DNA from 2 places in the Lactobacillus sp. 3B(2020) genome. Region 1 is predicted to be linked to the other one. Evidence: predicted binding sites of a transcription regulator. Region 1 holds the regulator's gene; the other holds the start of a gene.
The links. Region 1 encodes Rex, which represses fermentation and respiration genes when NADH is low (regulators of the CRP and FNR family bind a similar motif). Its sites were predicted from a motif close to TTGTGAANTANTTCACAA; they were not measured.

Region 1 (8,534 bases):
TTAAAAAGGCATTATTCGTTAAATTGACAAAACCAGTGACAAAACCAACAAACAGTAAAATAATCAGCAATAAGCTTCCCCAATCTAACTGGGTTTGTTCAAGCGCACTTGATTGTTGGATACCCCAAATTCCTAAGACGAGAGAAACGACTAGGACCGGAACTAAACTAAAGAAAACGGCTCGCCAACCAAGCTGGGTCACAACAATTCCTCCAAAAGTTGGCCCTAAAGCCGGTCCAATTCCCGGGATTAAGTTACCGATTCCCATCATTAAGCCAAGGCGTTCCTTGGGGACTTGTTCCAAAATAATGTTAAACATTAACGGGAGGGCAATCCCGGTCCCTAGTCCTTGCACTACCCGGCCAACGAGTAACATTGAGAAATTTATGGCTAACCCGTCGATAAAAATCCCACTTAAAAAGAGTAAATTAGCAACTACAAATAAGCGCTTCATCGGATAGGACTGTTTTAAATACGCTGACGTTGGAACAATAATGGCAATCACCAATAAGTAAGCCGAAGTCATCCACTGAACCTGGTCGGTAGGTACGTTAAAGTCCCGCATTAAAGTCGGAAAGGCGATATTCATTGACGTCTCGACAATAATCCCACTAAACGTTAATAACCCCGTAGCCACAATGGCTGCAATCACTCGAGGTGCTACTTTAATTGTCTTACTCATTGTCATCTTCCTTCACCATTTGCATTAATGACCGTTTAACCACCGTTAGTTCTTCAGAATTAAGTTTAACACTAAGTTTACCTTCCATTTGATAAAGATAACCTTTAATTATTAGGACAAATTCCCAGTCTCAGCTGTCAAATAAGCAGCTTTCCGCTACTAATCAAATTTTGACTCACAAAATTGGCGCAATTTCGGCGTTGTTAACCGTTGAATATGAAATCCGTTCGTTTGTCTTGGGACTTGCTAACTGCTTGGGCTAGTCAGCTAAGTAATTGGTCCAAACCCATTCCGCACTTATTTTAGCTAGCCAACTAGCCAATTTTCAATTAAAAAACACGAAAAGCTAAGCATGGAGGAAGTATTTCTAACACCCCAATTTAACTTTTCGCGTTTTTTTATATCAAGGCCTCGCCAAATCTTAGAAAGATTAGGATTAAACAAAGAGCTAGTAAAGTATAGGTAACCGAGCGAACCCGGTGATCTTTAGCTTGCCACTGTTTCCAATTTAAGATTAAGTAGGCACTAATCACACAGCCACTTCCGAGAATTCCAAGAATCCCCGAATGAAACCATTCGCTTTGAATGGAAAAAGAAGCCATCAAAATGATTCCTAACAGGGCCATAATCGCCGCAATAACTTTTCGGTTAAGCATTAACCTCTCCTTAATTTCCCGGGAAATTAAGAGGCACTGAATTTAAACCTCTTATTCGTGCAAGTGATAGTTATAAGTTGAAACAATGATGTTTTCCCGACTATTTAATAGTGTGCGCAAGCGTAATGCCGACTGGTTATGCAAAACCAATTGCCATGGGTGCTTCGGGACAAATTGTGGAACTAAGACGGTCGTTGAGTAATTCTTAGCTTCCGCTCGCTTAGCAATCACATCAACGAACCGGAGCGTTGGCGTGGCAATCGACCGATAGGAGGAGTGGATATCCACAAACCGAACATCGGGGTATTCCGCCTTAAATTCATTTGCCGTCTTGTGTTCCTTACCCGGATTTTCGTCAAAGGAAACGTGCATCGCAATTACGTAGTCCCCAATCGAACGAGCATAATTAATTGCTCCCCGGGTCACTCGGGTTACGTTACCAACTAAAACAATTACAGTCGCTCCATCATAATCGTGAAGTTGAACCTTCGTCTTTTCAGCAACTCGTAACTGTTGACCAACCTTGATGTAGTGGCTGTGAATCTTATGGAATAAGTACATCAGCACTGGCATAATGATTAAGTATGGCCAAACATTGTTAAAATGTTGCCAGAACAAGAAGATCACTAAGGCCAAGGAAATTAAGGCCCCCACCAAGTTGATCGTTGCCTTACCAAGCCAAACTCCTTCTCGTTCCCGGAACCAGTGGATAATCATCCCTGATTGTGAAAGGGTAAATGGGACGAAAACCCCAACCGCATAAAGTGGAATTAAGAGGTTCGTTTGTCCATGGAAAATAACGATTAAGATCGCTGCGCCTACGGCTAAAATGATAATCCCGTTGGAATAGCCAAGCCGATCCCCTCGATCCATAAAGGCATGGGGAAGGAACTTATCCTTGGCCATGTTGTATGCCAAAATTGGAAAGGCTGAGAACCCAGTGTTAGCAGCGACCGCTAAGATCATCGCCGTCGCTAATTGCAAAAGATAAAAGCCGATTCCATGACCACCAAAGACCGTGGCTGCAATTTGAGATAAAACCGTTGCCCGGGGATTTGGAATAATCCCAAAGTAGAAAGACATGAAGGTAATCCCGGCGAAGAAAGCCGCCAAGATTAAACTCATAATGGCTAACGTATTAGCCGCATTTTTTTCTTTTGGTTCATTAAAGTTTGGCACTGCATTACTAATTGCTTCAACCCCAGTCAAAGAAGCTGAACCAGCTGAGAAAGCCCGAATCAAAAGGACTAGTGAAATCCCGGCAACTGGTTGACCAAAATCGGCTGTTGCATGATAAGTAACGTGCCCAGTGAAAATGTTATAAAAGCCCCAAATAATCATGACTGAAATCATAACCACGAAGAAGTAAACCGGAATGGTTAAGAAATTAGCACTCTCGCTCATCCCCCGGAGGTTCAAAAACATGATCAAGAAAACAATAATGATTGAGATTGCAACTGAATACTTGTACAGGCTTGGAATAGCCGAAGTTATGGCTTCAGTTCCAGAAGTCGTGGAAACCGCCACGGTCAACATATAGTCAACTAATAGTGAGCCCCCAGCGATCAAACCACCGTTACTCCCCCAGTTCTTAGTTGCAACCACGTAGGCACCCCCACCACTTGGGTAGGCATTAATAATTTGTCGGTACGATAAGGTAATCGCCAACAAAAGGATCAAAACAACCGCCGCAATCGGTAACGAATACCAAATTGCCGCTGCTGAAAGGGTAACTAAAACAGTCGTAATCTGTTCTGTACCGTAGGCGACCGACGATAAAGCGTCTGACGATAGTAAGGCAAGGGCCTTAAACTTAGTAAGGTGGGCTTGACCTTCATCGAGGGTCTTCAACGGTTTCCCAATCAAAACGCGTTTAAGATACCGCCACATGATTTCTCTCCTATATTAATTTAAATTTCTCTTTTCAAGATTTCAACCCCACGTTATCATCTAGTACAACGTGGGGCCATTGCTAAATTGTAACGCAATCCCTATTCAAAAGACAAGTTTTTATGGATGAAATGTCTCATTCCCGTGCGAAAACGGATAGAAATAACTAGTACCATAAAATTAAAGAGGATGGAAAAAAGCTCCTTGACGGCCTGGTTGGGATAAGAAGAACGAAGGTTGATTCATTAGAATCGACCTTTCGTTCGCACTTATCCGCTAAGGCCGTGCTTTGGAGCGAACCAGCCAACTGGTTTGGCGTTTGTGAGCCCATGCAAGGCTGAATCGGTTGGTGCGACCGTTGGGGAAGCAACTGCCATTCAGCTACTGCTTTGACCTTAGTTACTGAGTAACCTTCGGAGATGCAAAAGAGGCCGGAAAGAAACATTAGTTTCTTCCCGGCCTCTATACCAGTCATGCTCATCCTCACAGACTTTTCGGCAAAACCTACTACATCATTCCACCCATGCCGGCACCGGCAGCTGGGTTTACAGGTGCATCACTCTTTGGTTCAGGCTTGTCTGCTACAACAGCTTCCGTCGTCAACAAGAGGGCAGAAACAGAAGCAGCATTTTGAAGAGCTGAACGGGTAACCTTGGTTGGGTCAACAATTCCGGCTTCAACCATATCTTCGTACTTACCATCAGCGGCGTTGTAACCAATACCTGGCTTTTCGTTCTTTAATTGGTTGATAACCACAGAACCTTCAACCCCAGCATTTTCAGCAATTTGGCGAACTGGTGCTTCCAAAGCAGCCTTAACAATCTTAACCCCAGTTTGTTCATCACCCGTTGATTCGTTTTCAAGCTTTTCGAGGGCTGGAATTACGTTAACAAGGGCCGTACCACCACCAGGAACGAATCCTTCTTGGACAGCAGCCCGGGTAGCGTTCAAAGCATCTTCGATCCGATACTTCCGTTCCTTCAATTCAGTTTCCGTAGCGGCACCAACCTTAACAACAGCAACCCCACCAGCTAACTTAGCAAGCCGTTCTTGAAGCTTTTCCTTATCAAAGTCAGAAGTCGTTTCAGAGATAGCCTTCTTGATTTGTTCAACCCGGTCAGCAATGGCAGCCTTGTCGCCACTACCGTCAACAATTGTCGTACTATCCTTCGTAACCGTTACCTTGTTGGCAGAACCAAGTTGGTCAATCGTAGCGTCCTTGAGTTGCATCCCAAGGTCGTCAGAAATAACTGTCCCACCAGTCAAAACAGCGATATCTTCAAGTTGAGCCTTCCGCCGGTCACCAAAGCCAGGAGCCTTAACAGCAACCACGTTGAAAGTTCCCCGAATCTTGTTCAGAACAAGAGTTGGCAAAGCTTCACCAGTAATATCATCAGCGATGATCAAAAGAGCCCGACCTTCTTGAACAACTGATTGAAGTAATGGCAAGATATCTTGGATGTTTGAAATCTTCTTGTCCGTGATCAAAACGTATGGGTTGTCCAAGTCGGCTTCCATCTTATCATTGTCAGTAACCATGTATTGAGACATGTAACCACGGTCAAAGCTCATCCCTTCAACGACGTCAACACTGGTGTCGACCCCACGAGAATCTTCGATAGTGATAACCCCATCGTTACCAACCTTTTCCATGGCATCGGCAATCAACTTCCCAACTTCTTGGTTAGCAGCAGAAATAGAAGCGATTTGGGCGATGTCATCCTTGGTCTTAACGTCGTGGCTCATCGTCTTTAATTCTTCAACAGCGGCATTCGTAGCCTTTTCAATCCCACGACGAATTCCAACTGGGTTAGCACCGGCAGTGACGTTCTTCATTCCTTCGTTAACAATTGCTTGGGTCAAAACCGTAGCAGTCGTCGTTCCATCACCAGCAATGTCATTAGTTTTAGAAGCAACTTCAGAAACTAACTTAGCTCCCATGTTTTCGAAGTGGTCTTCAAGTTCAATATTCTTGGCGATCGTAACCCCATCGTTAGTGATCGTTGGAGAACCATAGCTTTGTTCCAAAACCACATTCCGACCCTTCGGACCAATGGTGGTCTTAACCGTGTCAGCTAACTTATCAACTCCGCGAAGCATTGCACCCCGTGCATCTTCAGCAAACTTTAATTCCTTTGCCATTAATTCTCACCTCATCAATTTTATCCAAGCTTAATTTTTAAACGAAAAACTTAGTCAATAACCGCAACTAAATCCTTCTCATGAACAACTAAGTACTTTTCACCGTCATATTCAACTTCGCGGCCGGCATACTTATCAAATAAAACCTTATCGCCTTCCTTAACACTAACGGCAACTACTTGACCGTTGTCCAAAGTCCGGCCTGCCCCAACGGTAATTACCTTACCAGTAGTTGGCTTATCCTTAGCGTTAGATGCTAAGACAATCCCACCAACCGTCTTTTCTTCTTCTTCAGCTTTCAGAACTACGCGATCTCCTAATGGCTTTAACACGTTAATCCCTCCAAATATATTTTTTATTTTAAGTAAAGTTAGCACTCAACACGATGCAGTGTTAGCACTTAATGTTCTCTAGTGCTAATTACATTTTCTACTATATCACGGTTTAGTCAGATTGCAACAAAAAAGTTTGACCTTTTTTGACTTTTTTAAAAGCGGAATGGGAGAACTACTCTGCTTAAAACCTGGTTTTGCATCGCATTTAAAAATAAAAAAGACTAGAAAGAAAAAGAATTCCTCCCTAGTCTACACCACTTATTCTAACCCAAATTAACGATCAAAGACTGCTGATTCGACCGATCATGATTAGTAATCACTGTCGATCGGTGATGGCTGTCTTTGGCATATTCATCTAAGACTTTCTTAGCAGCCTGCCATTGTTGGTTAAGGTGCTGAAGTTCACCTTGGTTGTACAAAACGCGTAACCGCAGTGTTTGTTCAGCCGTTAATTGCCATTCCTGCGTATTTGGATTATAACGAGATAATAGCCGTGGGGCCTCCATTGGCCCATCGACGATCAAGTTTTTCAACAGCACTGCAATTTCATTTTGTTCTTCTTCAGATGCGCGACTAAACCACTTGATCTTAAAACGAGCTGAATTTGAAACGGCATCAAGCGCCAAATCAAGATTCAGCCCCCGCATCCGTTGATATTGGTAATTTGCTTCTTGATATTGTGCTTTTGAAATCATTCCCCTGTACTCCCTAAAACAAACTTAGATTAACCGGTTTCCCCTTAGTTTATCTCCCATTTAACCAAAGAGTATTACCTTTTTATTCATTTCATCATTTGAATAACTAATTTGCGCTATCCTCATATGTAGAAAAACAACACTAATAAATTATAAACAATTTCAGCATAAAATGGTAGCTCAATTTAAAATTTGCTAAAGCCTAACTAAAAAACTGCACCAAATACCTGGCACAGCGCTAACGAAAAGTTTTCCTGAGTCACACCCACTCAGAGTTAATAATTTAACTATTCATTTACCTTATTTGTTTCAATAAAGTAGATCAAGGTCTGCAATTCATTGGTTAAATCAATATTTTGAACTTGCACATTCTTCGGCACTGACAACCGCACCGGGGTAAAGTTTAAAATCCCGTGTACCCCAGCAGCAACTAATTCATCAGTTACCGCTTGAGATTTGTCACCAGGCACCGTCAAAATAACCGCATCAATTTGCTGCTCTTTGATTTGCTTTTTTAACTCTGAAGCCGGGTAAACTGGAATTCCACTCTTAATCGTATTGGCTAATTCTGGCTTTGGATCAAAAGCGGCACTAATTCGTAAATTCGTGCTTTGATGGAAGTTATAGTTCATCAATGCACTACCCAAACTCCCGACCCCAACAAGAGCTACACTCGTTAATTTATCTTGGTTTAGAATTCCACGGAAAAACTTTAATAAACTTTCGACATCATAGCCGTAACCACGCTTGCCCAGTTCACCAAAGTAAGAAAAGTCCCGCCGAATCGTCGCTGAATCAACTTGGACTGCTTCTGATAATTCGGTTGATGAAACCCGTTTTTTATTTGCGTTTAACAAGACGTTTAGATAACGGTAATAAACCGGCAGACGCTTGGCTGTCGCCCGCGGAATTTTCCGAGATGGCATGTTTTTTTCCTCCTCAACTTCCAACTTGTGAATTTTCCATATAACTTATTCTAGCAATTCCCTTTAGCTTTGTGAACCTTATTGCAATAAAAGTTATTTTTTTGATCCGAAAAAGCATGGTAGAATCATCAGTGGACAATAATATTCGTTTAAAGGAAAGATAGGTTAAACCCATGTTATTAATGCAAACTAATGACGTCCTCCGCCGATTTGGCGCGGACGTTTTATTTCACAATATCAATCTGCAAATTACTGATCATGCCCGGGTCGCTCTTGTTGGTCGCAACGGAGCTGGTAAAACGACCCTCTTAAAGATCTTAGCCCAGATTACGGAACCGGATGAAGGCACCCTTGCCGTCGCTAAAAACGTCACCATTGGTTACCTCGCCCAAGATCAGGGGCTGGATAGTCAAAATACCATTTGGGCCGAATTAGACAGTGTTTTTGCTCCACTTCACCAAATGGAAAAAACCATCCATCACTTGGAAGAGCAACTTGCTGAAGTTGATTCAACAACTCCGCGGTATCAAGAAATTTTAAATAATTACGACCGCTTGCAAACTACCTTTAAAAAGCAAGACGGATTTGCCATTGAATCAAAGATGCGTGGGGTCTTAACTGGCTTTGGTTTCCCCGAAAGTATGTATGAAATGCCGGTCAATTCCCTTTCTGGGGGGCAAAAAACTAAGCTTGCCTTAGCCAAGATCTTACTCCAAGCCCCAAACTTACTGATTCTCGACGAACCAACTAACCACCTTGATATGGGCGTTTTAACTTGGCTAGAAGATTACCTCAAGAGTTATGCGGGGGCCTTGTTAATTGTTTCCCACGACCGGTACTTCTTAGACAAGGTAGTCAATGAAGTTTATGATCTTGACAATCAAACTTTGACCCACTACACCGGGAATTACACCGCTTTTATGCAACATAAGGCCGAACGGATTAAAGCGGAAATGAAACACTATGAGCAACAACAAAAGAAGATTGCGGCACTTGAAGATTTTGTTAACCGCAACATCGTTCGCGCCTCAACAACCAAGCGAGCTCAAGCCCGCCGGAAACAACTCGAAAAAATAGATCGCCTTGAACGACCGGTTAGTGATGACCGTTCAATCCACTTTAGCTTTGAATACGGCGAACCCAGTGGAAATGACGTTTTAGCCGTTAAGGATCTCAAAATTGGCTATCATGAACAAGCCATCGCTGGT
Region 2 (8,534 bases), 440 kb from region 1:
TGAATATTAACGAGCTCTTTAATTACTTGCTCGATCGGTTTGACATGATCATTAAAAAAGAAGCCAATGATCCAACCAAGAAAAAATATACGATTGAGCGGCACTTTACCAAGCGAGATTTATGGGTTGAAATTGATACGGATAAATTTACGCAAGTGATCGATAATATTGTAAATAATGCAATCAAGTACTCTCCGGATGGTGGGGTAATTACCGCCCGATTACTTGAAACCCATAATCATGTGATTTTAAGCATTTCTGACCAAGGTTTGGGAATTCCTCGCAAAGATCTTAGTCATATCTTTGATCGCTTTTTCCGGGTTGATAAAGCCCGTTCTAGAAAGCAAGGTGGGACGGGCCTCGGATTGGCAATTTCAAAGGAAGTCATTAACCTATTAGGGGGACAGATTTGGGTCGATAGTATTGAAGGCCGCGGTTCAACTTTCTATATCTCATTACCATACGTACCTTACGATGAGGGAGATGACTGGAGCGATGATCAAACTGCTACGGACTAGGTGGCGGATCTTAACTCTAACGATCCTAATTATCATTAGTATTGGATTATCGGGATTAGTTTGGGTAATGCCCTTTCGCGATGATCGAATCAATGAAATTTACTTAACGCATAGTACCCCAACTGCAAATCAACAAGCGATGGTATACGTTCCAACAACGGTCATTAAGACTGGTAACAATCGTGAACAGCAGTTATTATTTGGTCAACCACAAAACGTGGTGTTAACTGCGCAAGAGAGTCTGCAAAAATGGGAATTAAGTCAAGCTCATCAGGTTGCTAAGGGAAAAATTGATGTTTATCGTGATTACCTTCGGCAAAGTAATTCGCTTTTACTTTCGTACCCAAGTGCAGTAAGTCTAAAGGCTTTTAACACTACGTTTAATCAAAAATTACCAACAGCCGGTCTAAAATCGGTCAATCACATTCTAATTCCGCTAAATGCGACGGGAAAACTTTATTTAATGAGTGATCAAAATTGGACGGTTTACCGTTATAATGTTAAGGCTGAAAAATTGAGTAAATTACGAGCAGCCTTAACTGGTGGGGAGCAACGTCCGGTCGAATATCGAAAAATTAATAATCGAATGATAATTACCTATCCGCACGCAATTTCTTTGCCAATCTATGCGGCAAAGGTTAATTATCAAAACGTTGAAACCTTTACTCAGGCCTTATTAAATAATAGTCGGAGTGGTAATTTAGCGAGCCGTAAAGATGGTCAACAGGTGATTTATCACAATGGAACTAATAAACGCCTTGTTTATAATCGGGCAAATGGAGAAGTAAAATTTGAAAACTATTTGGACAAACCCAAACAGTTTACTTACCAAGAAGCTGATGGCCACTTCTATCGCCGTCTCCAGCGAACAGGATTGGTTTTAGAAGGACTACGCTTTGACAGCTATCGGTTGAATCAAAAGCAAATAACTTACCGGACCTATGTTGAAGGCTTCCCAGTTTATAATGAGCATAATTACGGGGTAATTGAGATGCAACAAAGTCAACAAGGTCTTGAAGAAATGGTGTTTTCAGATGCTAGTTTAGGGACACCATTGCCTAGAACCACTGGGGATGTTACTTTACCGGCAACGGCCGTCGTTTTCAATGCTTTACGGGCAAATGGAGAGCTAAAGGATGTTCAGAATATCCGGATCGGTTACCAATGGAAAACAAATCGGCGCGCCAATTCAGTCATCTTGGTTCCAACTTACTATGTTAAGATTGGTAACCAGTGGGAAAATTACCAAGCGTTTGTTCATGAAGGAGGAAAACAATGAATTTTAAACGAATTCAGTTAATTTTCATTGTAGCCTTCTTTATCTTGGATTTGTTGTTATTGGTTTCCTATTTATGGGGAACGCAATTTATTGCAACTGGGAGTAATCAAGATAATCAAGCAGCAGTTATTAAGGAGATGCATGGTAATCAAATTAGTTTGCCACCCCTTAGTGATCAACAACAAAGTGGTTATTATATGCAGGTAAAAGTTGACCAAAATTTACTAACCGCCAGTCAGAATCTTAAGGGAGGGACGGTCCGAGATACTAATGATTTAGTAACAATGACTTACGATCAACCCGTTAAAACGACTGGTCACCATGCCTTGAAGCCGTCCCAGATTGCACCATATTTGACCCGAAACAAGCTCCTTTTATATGGCAACCAATATTTATACCAACCGGAATTGTCGACAAAGCGGACGATTGTCTACACCCAAACAATTCAGGGACGCCCGGTTTTAAATGGAGCTGGTGAGTTACGGATCCGTTTAAATCATTCGGGTAAGGTTACTGGATATACCCAAGGACATTTGGTAAGGGCAAAGGTCTTACGGTCCCGACAACCAACATTTAGCCAGGAAGCTACGATAATCTGGCTCTATAAAAATAATCTAATTCCGGATAATACCAGGGTTAAATGGGTAAAGCTTGGTTATACCCGTTTTGCTAGTCAGGGGGAGCAAGATGTATATGTTCCAGCTTGGGTGGCTGAACTGAAAAATGAAAATACTGGAACGAAGCACTTAGTAAAAGTAAACGCTTTTCGGCAAGCAGTAATCAAGGAATAGAAAGGAAGCACAATGGTGACAGCACAAAGCGATCGATTGCGGTACAGTATTTTGGCAAGCGGTAGTCGGGGAAATTCAACATACATTGAGACACCTGCTCACCGGATTTTAATTGATGCCGGATTAAGTGGTAAACAACTTGAACTACGGATGGCCAAAATTAATCGAAGTCTTAAAGATGTTGAGGCAATTTTTGTAACTCATGAACATAGTGATCATATAAGCGGCGTTGGGGTATTAGCACGGCGTTACGGGATGGCAGTTTATGCCAATCAAGGGACTTGGGCAGCAATGCAAAATAAGATTGGTAAAATTGACCCAGCCCAAAAGCATTTGTTGGAACCGGGAAAAGTAAAGGATTTTGGTGACTTGCAAGTTGAAAGTTTTGCTGTTTCGCATGATGCGGCCGAACCCCAATTTTATCAACTGCACCATGATAATCAGGCTTTTTGCATTTTGACTGATACTGGTTATGTCTCTGATCGAATTGCTGGCGTAATTAAAAATGCGGATGGCTATGTAATGGAGTGTAACCACGATCCTGAAATGCTGCTTGCTGGACAACGTTACTCTTGGCCACTCAAACAACGGATTTTAGGGACGGAAGGACACCTTTCCAACGAAGATGGCGCCAATGCTTTAATGAGTGTGATTGGAAACCGGACAAAGACGGTTTATCTTGGTCATCGTAGTCATGAAAATAATACCAAGTCATTAGCTCATTTGACGGTAGCATCAATCTTGACTGCTCAAGATTTTGGAGTGGATCATGATTTTGCCCTTAAAGATACTGAACAAGATGAAGCCACCGCTCTTTTAAGCCTTTAATAAGATTTTTTCATCGTAATCACTAGCTTAATAAAGTTGGTAAAATGGAGAAAAACGAGGAGGATTCGGATTTGAAATTTGATAAATTTTGGCTAAGGGTTGCCGGAGTCGGTTTGGTAGCCGGTTTAATCGGGGGTGGTGTCTCCCTTGGAGTTGCCCATACTTGGGAAAATTGGCAAACAAGTATGAGTACCAAAGTTCCAAGTGGTTCCAACAAGAGTGGTGGTGCCACGGTAAAGAAGAATGCAGCGACAGCAAGTACGCAAGCTACTGAAGCGTATGCCAAAGTTCAAAACGCGGTTGTTTCCATCATTACTTATGAATCAACGGATAATAGTAATTCTTTTGACCTTTTTAATCAAGGTAGTCAGTCAACCACTACCAACAGTCTCACTAAGGCAAGTGAAGGCTCTGGGGTAATTTACAAAAAGAGCGGGAATGTTGCCTACGTTGTAACGAACAATCACGTTGTTTCTGGTGCTAAGAAGATTAAGGTGCTATTAAGTAATGGTAAGTCAGTTGGTGCTAACTTAGTTGGTAAAGACGCGACGACGGATTTGGCCGTCTTGAAGATCAATGCGGCCAATGTTTCAACAGTGGCTAGCTTTGGGGATTCAAGTCAAGTTAAGGCCGGGCAAGATGTCTTAGCAGTTGGTTCACCAATGGGGACAAAGTACGCTAATTCGGTTACTAAAGGGATTATTTCAGCTCCTAAACGGACCGTTAAGGCCTCTAGTGATGCGGTAGCAACCACCGTTATTCAAACTGATGCCGCTATTAATTCAGGGAACTCTGGTGGTCCATTAGTTAATATGGCTGGGCAAGTAATTGGGATCAATTCAATGAAACTTTCGTCAGATGGTTCCGGAACGAGTGTTGAAGGGATCGGTTTCTCAATTCCAAGCAATGAAGTCGTAAATGTGATTAATCAACTGGTTAAAAATGGCAAAATCTCGCGACCATCGTTAGGGATTAGTGCCGTTAGTTTAAGTCGGGTTGAACCAAGCCAATTACAATCGGTTTTAAAGTTACCAACTAACGTTACAAAAGGAGTTGTGGTAATGGAAACGGAGAGCGGTGGCATAGCTGCTAAAGTTGGCTTAAAACAATATGATGTTATTACGGCGATTAACGACCAAAAAGTGAATAACATTGGTGAATTAAAAACCCAGCTATATAAGTTAAAGAGTGGTGACACCATCAAGATTGCCTATTATCGAAATGGGCAGCTAAAAACAGTAACAACAAAAGTTGAATAAGGTGAACATATTACGCATGGAAGCGAATTGAGGCGATCTTCCATGCGTTTTTTGATTTTGGAGGGTAAAAATGGTATTTTTGTGAATGTGGAAAAATTATCCCCAGACTTATCCACAGGCTAAAAAAAGCTGTAAATTCAAGAATTTACTTGTGTACAAAGTTTTCCACAAGACTGTGGAGAAACTGTTGAAAAGTGGAAATAAAATTATTGAATCATTCAAAAACGTTGATGTAAAGTGTTTTACAATTCGAACGAGCGAACAATTGTTGGTGTGGATAACTATAAATAAATCGGAAGCGGATTCACGAATTTAAAGGAGAAAAGCAGGGTGAAAAAGTAAGTTTTCCACTAAAGCTGTGGAAAACTTGTGGATAACCTGTTGAAAAGGAGAAAGTTATGAACATTAAGATTATTGGCGTGGGAAAAATTAAGGAGAAGTTCTACCGGGCAGCAATTGCAGAATATGGGAAACGCCTTTCACGTTACTGCAAGTTTGAAGTTGTTGAAGTGCCAGATGAAAAAGCTCCTGAAAACTTAAGTGAAGCCCAAATGGCAGAAGTGATGGCAAAAGAAGGGGAACGGATCCTCGCTAAGATTAAGGATCGCGAATATGTTTATGCTTTAGCGATTAAGGGTAAGGAGCGTACTTCCGAAGATTTTGCGGCTGAAATTGATAAGCTGGCAACTTACGGCAAAAGTGACATTACCTTTGTAATCGGAGGTTCACTCGGTTTAACGCCAGCCGTGCTAAAGCGGGCAGACCAACAAATCTCTTTTGGCCGGTTTACTTTACCCCACCAATTAATGCGCGTGGTCTTAAGTGAGCAAATTTATCGGGCTTTTACGATTATTAATGGCCTGCCATATCACAAATAAGCCAAGCAACAGGAGGATAGGAAAAGCGCCTCGTTCAACAATTAGGCTAAAATAGTTTAAGATGACAGAATATTAACTAATTGATGATCTGGTAGGGTAAAATTAATAAAAGTCTCTTGAATTTTAGTGAACAATGTCACAAAATAGATGTGTAAGCGTTTGCGATTAAAAGTTTGGAGGATTAAAAAATGGATCGTCAATTTGATTTCTTAATGCCAAGTGTTAACTTCTTTGGTCCTGGGGTCATTGCTAAAATTGGTGACCGGGCAAAGATGCTCAACATGAAAAAGGTTTTAGTGGTAACTGAAAAGGGTCTACGGAAAATTCCAAATGGTCCTGTTGAACAAACATTAACTTCTTTGGAAAAGGCAGGCGTTGGTTACACGATTTTTGATGGGGTAGAACCTAATCCCAAGATTCGTAATATCAAGGCTGGGAAGAAGCAATATTTAGATGAAAATTGTGACTCCATTATTACGGTTGGTGGGGGTTCCTCACATGACTGTGGGAAGGGAATTGGAATTATCCTAACTAACGGTGATGACATTACGAAGTTAGCTGGGATTGAAACCCTTGATAAGCCATTACCACCTTTGATGGCCGTTAATACGACGGCTGGGACGGGTTCTGAATTAACTCGGCATGCCGTAATTAGTAATGAAGAAACTCATTTGAAGTTTGTGGTGGTTTCTTGGCGGAACATTCCGTTGGTATCCTTTAATGATCCAATGCTGATGTTAGGAATTCCACAATCCATCACGGCTGCAACGGGGATGGATGCCTTTGTTCAAGCGATTGAACCATACGTTTCTGTTGACCACAACCCAATTACGGATAGTCAATGTAAGGAAGCCATCCAATTAATCCAAGATGCTTTACCAAAGGTGGTTGCTAATGGTCAAAACGTTGAAGCTCGGACCAAGATGGTTGAAGCTGAAATGCTTGCTGGAATGGCCTTTAACAATGCTAACTTGGGTTACGTTCACGCCATGGCACACCAATTGGGTGGTCAATACGACGCTCCTCACGGGGTTTGCTGTGCTTTATTGTTGACAACGGTCGAAGAATACAACTTAATTGCTTGTCCCGATCGGTTTGCTGAATTAGCTGAAGTCATGGGTTATGACACGACTGGCATGACAACCTTCGAAGCAGCTCACAAGGCAATCGAAGGGATGCGGGAAATGTGCAAGGCTGTTGGAATTCCAGCTTCTATTAAGGAAATTGGTGCAAAGCCAGAAGACTTTGCATTGATGGCTGAAAATGCCTTGAAGGACGGAAATGCTTTCTCTAACCCACGGAAGGGAACGAAAGAAGAAGTGATCGCTCTTTACCAAAAGGCATATGATGGTATCTACTAAAAGTTAAATTATCCACAACAAAAAACAGGCCAAGTTAACCAAGAGCGGTTAGCGCGGTCTGTTTTTTTTGCTCTTCGTCAATCATGACCTAAGCAGAATTTTTCTACTTGGGTCATCTTGAGATGGTTACTTAATTTCATGCTTTGCGGGTTGACCGTTTAAGATGGCCATTACGTCATCTAAGGCAATGTCGACCATATTTTGGACAGCGATGTTGGTAAAGAAGGCAATGTGAGGGGTTAAAATTACATTTGGTAAATCAACCAGTTCTTTGATTTGGGGAGCATCTTTAAGCTGGTCGGCTTGATGGTCTTGGGCAAAAACGGTAGCTTCCCCTTCAACGGTATCCAGTGCGGCTGCGGCAATTTCGCCATTCTTCAAGGCCGCAATTAAATCGGCCGTGTTAACAACGGGCCCCCGGCTAGCGTTTACCAAACCAGCCGTCGGTTGCATTAAAGCAAAGTCTTTTTTGGTCAATAAACCTTCGGAAGTTGGGTTCAAATCAACATGAAGGGAAACAACATCGGCCCGTTGTAGAAGGTCTTCTTTGGTGGTGTATTCAACGATGTCTTTCAAATCTTCCCGGGGCTTCACATCGTAACCTAGCACCGTGGCGTTCAAGGCGTGAAGGAGCTTGGCTAAGGTGCCCCCAATTCGCCCCACTCCAATAATGCCGATGGTGGCAGAATGGATTTCCTTTGCTTGCAAACCGCTCCAGCGGAAATCAGCGTTGGCCACCCGGTGGTCAACGACAGGCGTGTGGCGGAGTAAACGGAAGATTTGCATTAAGGCAAATTCAGCCACGCTCCGTGGGGAGTAAGCTGGGACGTTAGTAACTACAAGACCGTTTTGATGGGCTAATTCAAGGTTAATGGTATCGTAGCCTGCTGTTCGGGTAGTGAGTTGTTTAATCCCGTGTTCCTTTAAGGTAGGGTAAACATTATCAGTAACCTTTCCTCGTTGTTGGATCACGACGCCATCAACGCCATCAAGTTGATCGAGAGCATCTTGAATTAACTTTGGTGAGGTTACGATTTCAATTTGGTGTTCTCTGGCGTAAGCCTTAATTGCTGGTTTTTCGTCGTCTCGAACACTGGTCATTAAAATTTTCGTCATCATTGACCTCCTAGTGATTTAAGAAGTTTGTAATCCGTTGAATTGCTAATTGTAAGTTTTCCATACTCGTTGCGTAAGAGAGCCGTAGGTAGCCTTCACCACCAGCTCCGAAGAAGCTCCCCGGGATCGTGGCAACTTGGCCTTCCTTAGCCAAACGGGTTGCAAAAGCAACGTCGTCGGTGCCTTGATCAGCTGGAAGTTTAACAAAGAGGTAGAAGGCACCAGTTGGGGTGGCAACCGAGAAGCCTAACTTTGTTAATTTACTAGTTAAGTAGTCGCGCCGTTCTTGGTAAGCGGCCTTCATTTCAAGAGTTGCTTGCCGACCAGCTTCACTACCAAAGATTGGCACAGCAGCGGCCATTGCGGGGTCAGATGGGGAGGTAATCATGATTGAGTGAGCAACGCCAATCCGTTGCATTAGGCCGGCTGGTCCAGCAATGAAGCCAATCCGGTAGCCAGTCATTGCGCCAGCCTTAGAAGCCCCGTTTAAGATGATAGTTTGGC

Region 2: GTO83_RS00160 (iron-containing alcohol dehydrogenase) is a predicted target of Rex. The motif match lies at 5,678-5,695, and genes of this name have one in related genera.

The regions. Positions count from the first base shown of each region.
Region 1 covers NZ_CP047410.1:1,732,452-1,740,985, forward strand. Annotated here, with positions in the region: gene GTO83_RS08745 (MFS transporter) at 1-682, opposite strand, end outside; gene GTO83_RS08750 (hypothetical protein) at 1,081-1,338, opposite strand; gene GTO83_RS08755 (APC family permease) at 1,390-3,228, opposite strand; gene groL (chaperonin GroEL) at 3,736-5,370, opposite strand; gene groES (co-chaperone GroES) at 5,421-5,702, opposite strand; gene GTO83_RS08770 (hypothetical protein) at 5,969-6,400, opposite strand; gene GTO83_RS08775 (redox-sensing transcriptional repressor Rex) at 6,688-7,326, opposite strand; gene GTO83_RS08780 (ABC-F family ATP-binding cassette domain-containing protein) at 7,500-8,534, shown strand, end outside.
Region 2 covers NZ_CP047410.1:27,302-35,835, forward strand. Annotated here, with positions in the region: gene walK (cell wall metabolism sensor histidine kinase WalK) at 1-518, shown strand, start outside; gene yycH (two-component system activity regulator YycH) at 496-1,797, shown strand; gene GTO83_RS00140 (two-component system regulatory protein YycI) at 1,794-2,588, shown strand; gene GTO83_RS00145 (MBL fold metallo-hydrolase) at 2,601-3,416, shown strand; gene GTO83_RS00150 (S1C family serine protease) at 3,461-4,675, shown strand; gene rlmH (23S rRNA (pseudouridine(1915)-N(3))-methyltransferase RlmH) at 5,074-5,553, shown strand; gene GTO83_RS00160 (iron-containing alcohol dehydrogenase) at 5,742-6,914, shown strand; gene GTO83_RS00165 (D-2-hydroxyacid dehydrogenase) at 7,041-8,030, opposite strand; gene GTO83_RS00170 (aminotransferase class I/II-fold pyridoxal phosphate-dependent enzyme) at 8,041-8,534, opposite strand, start outside.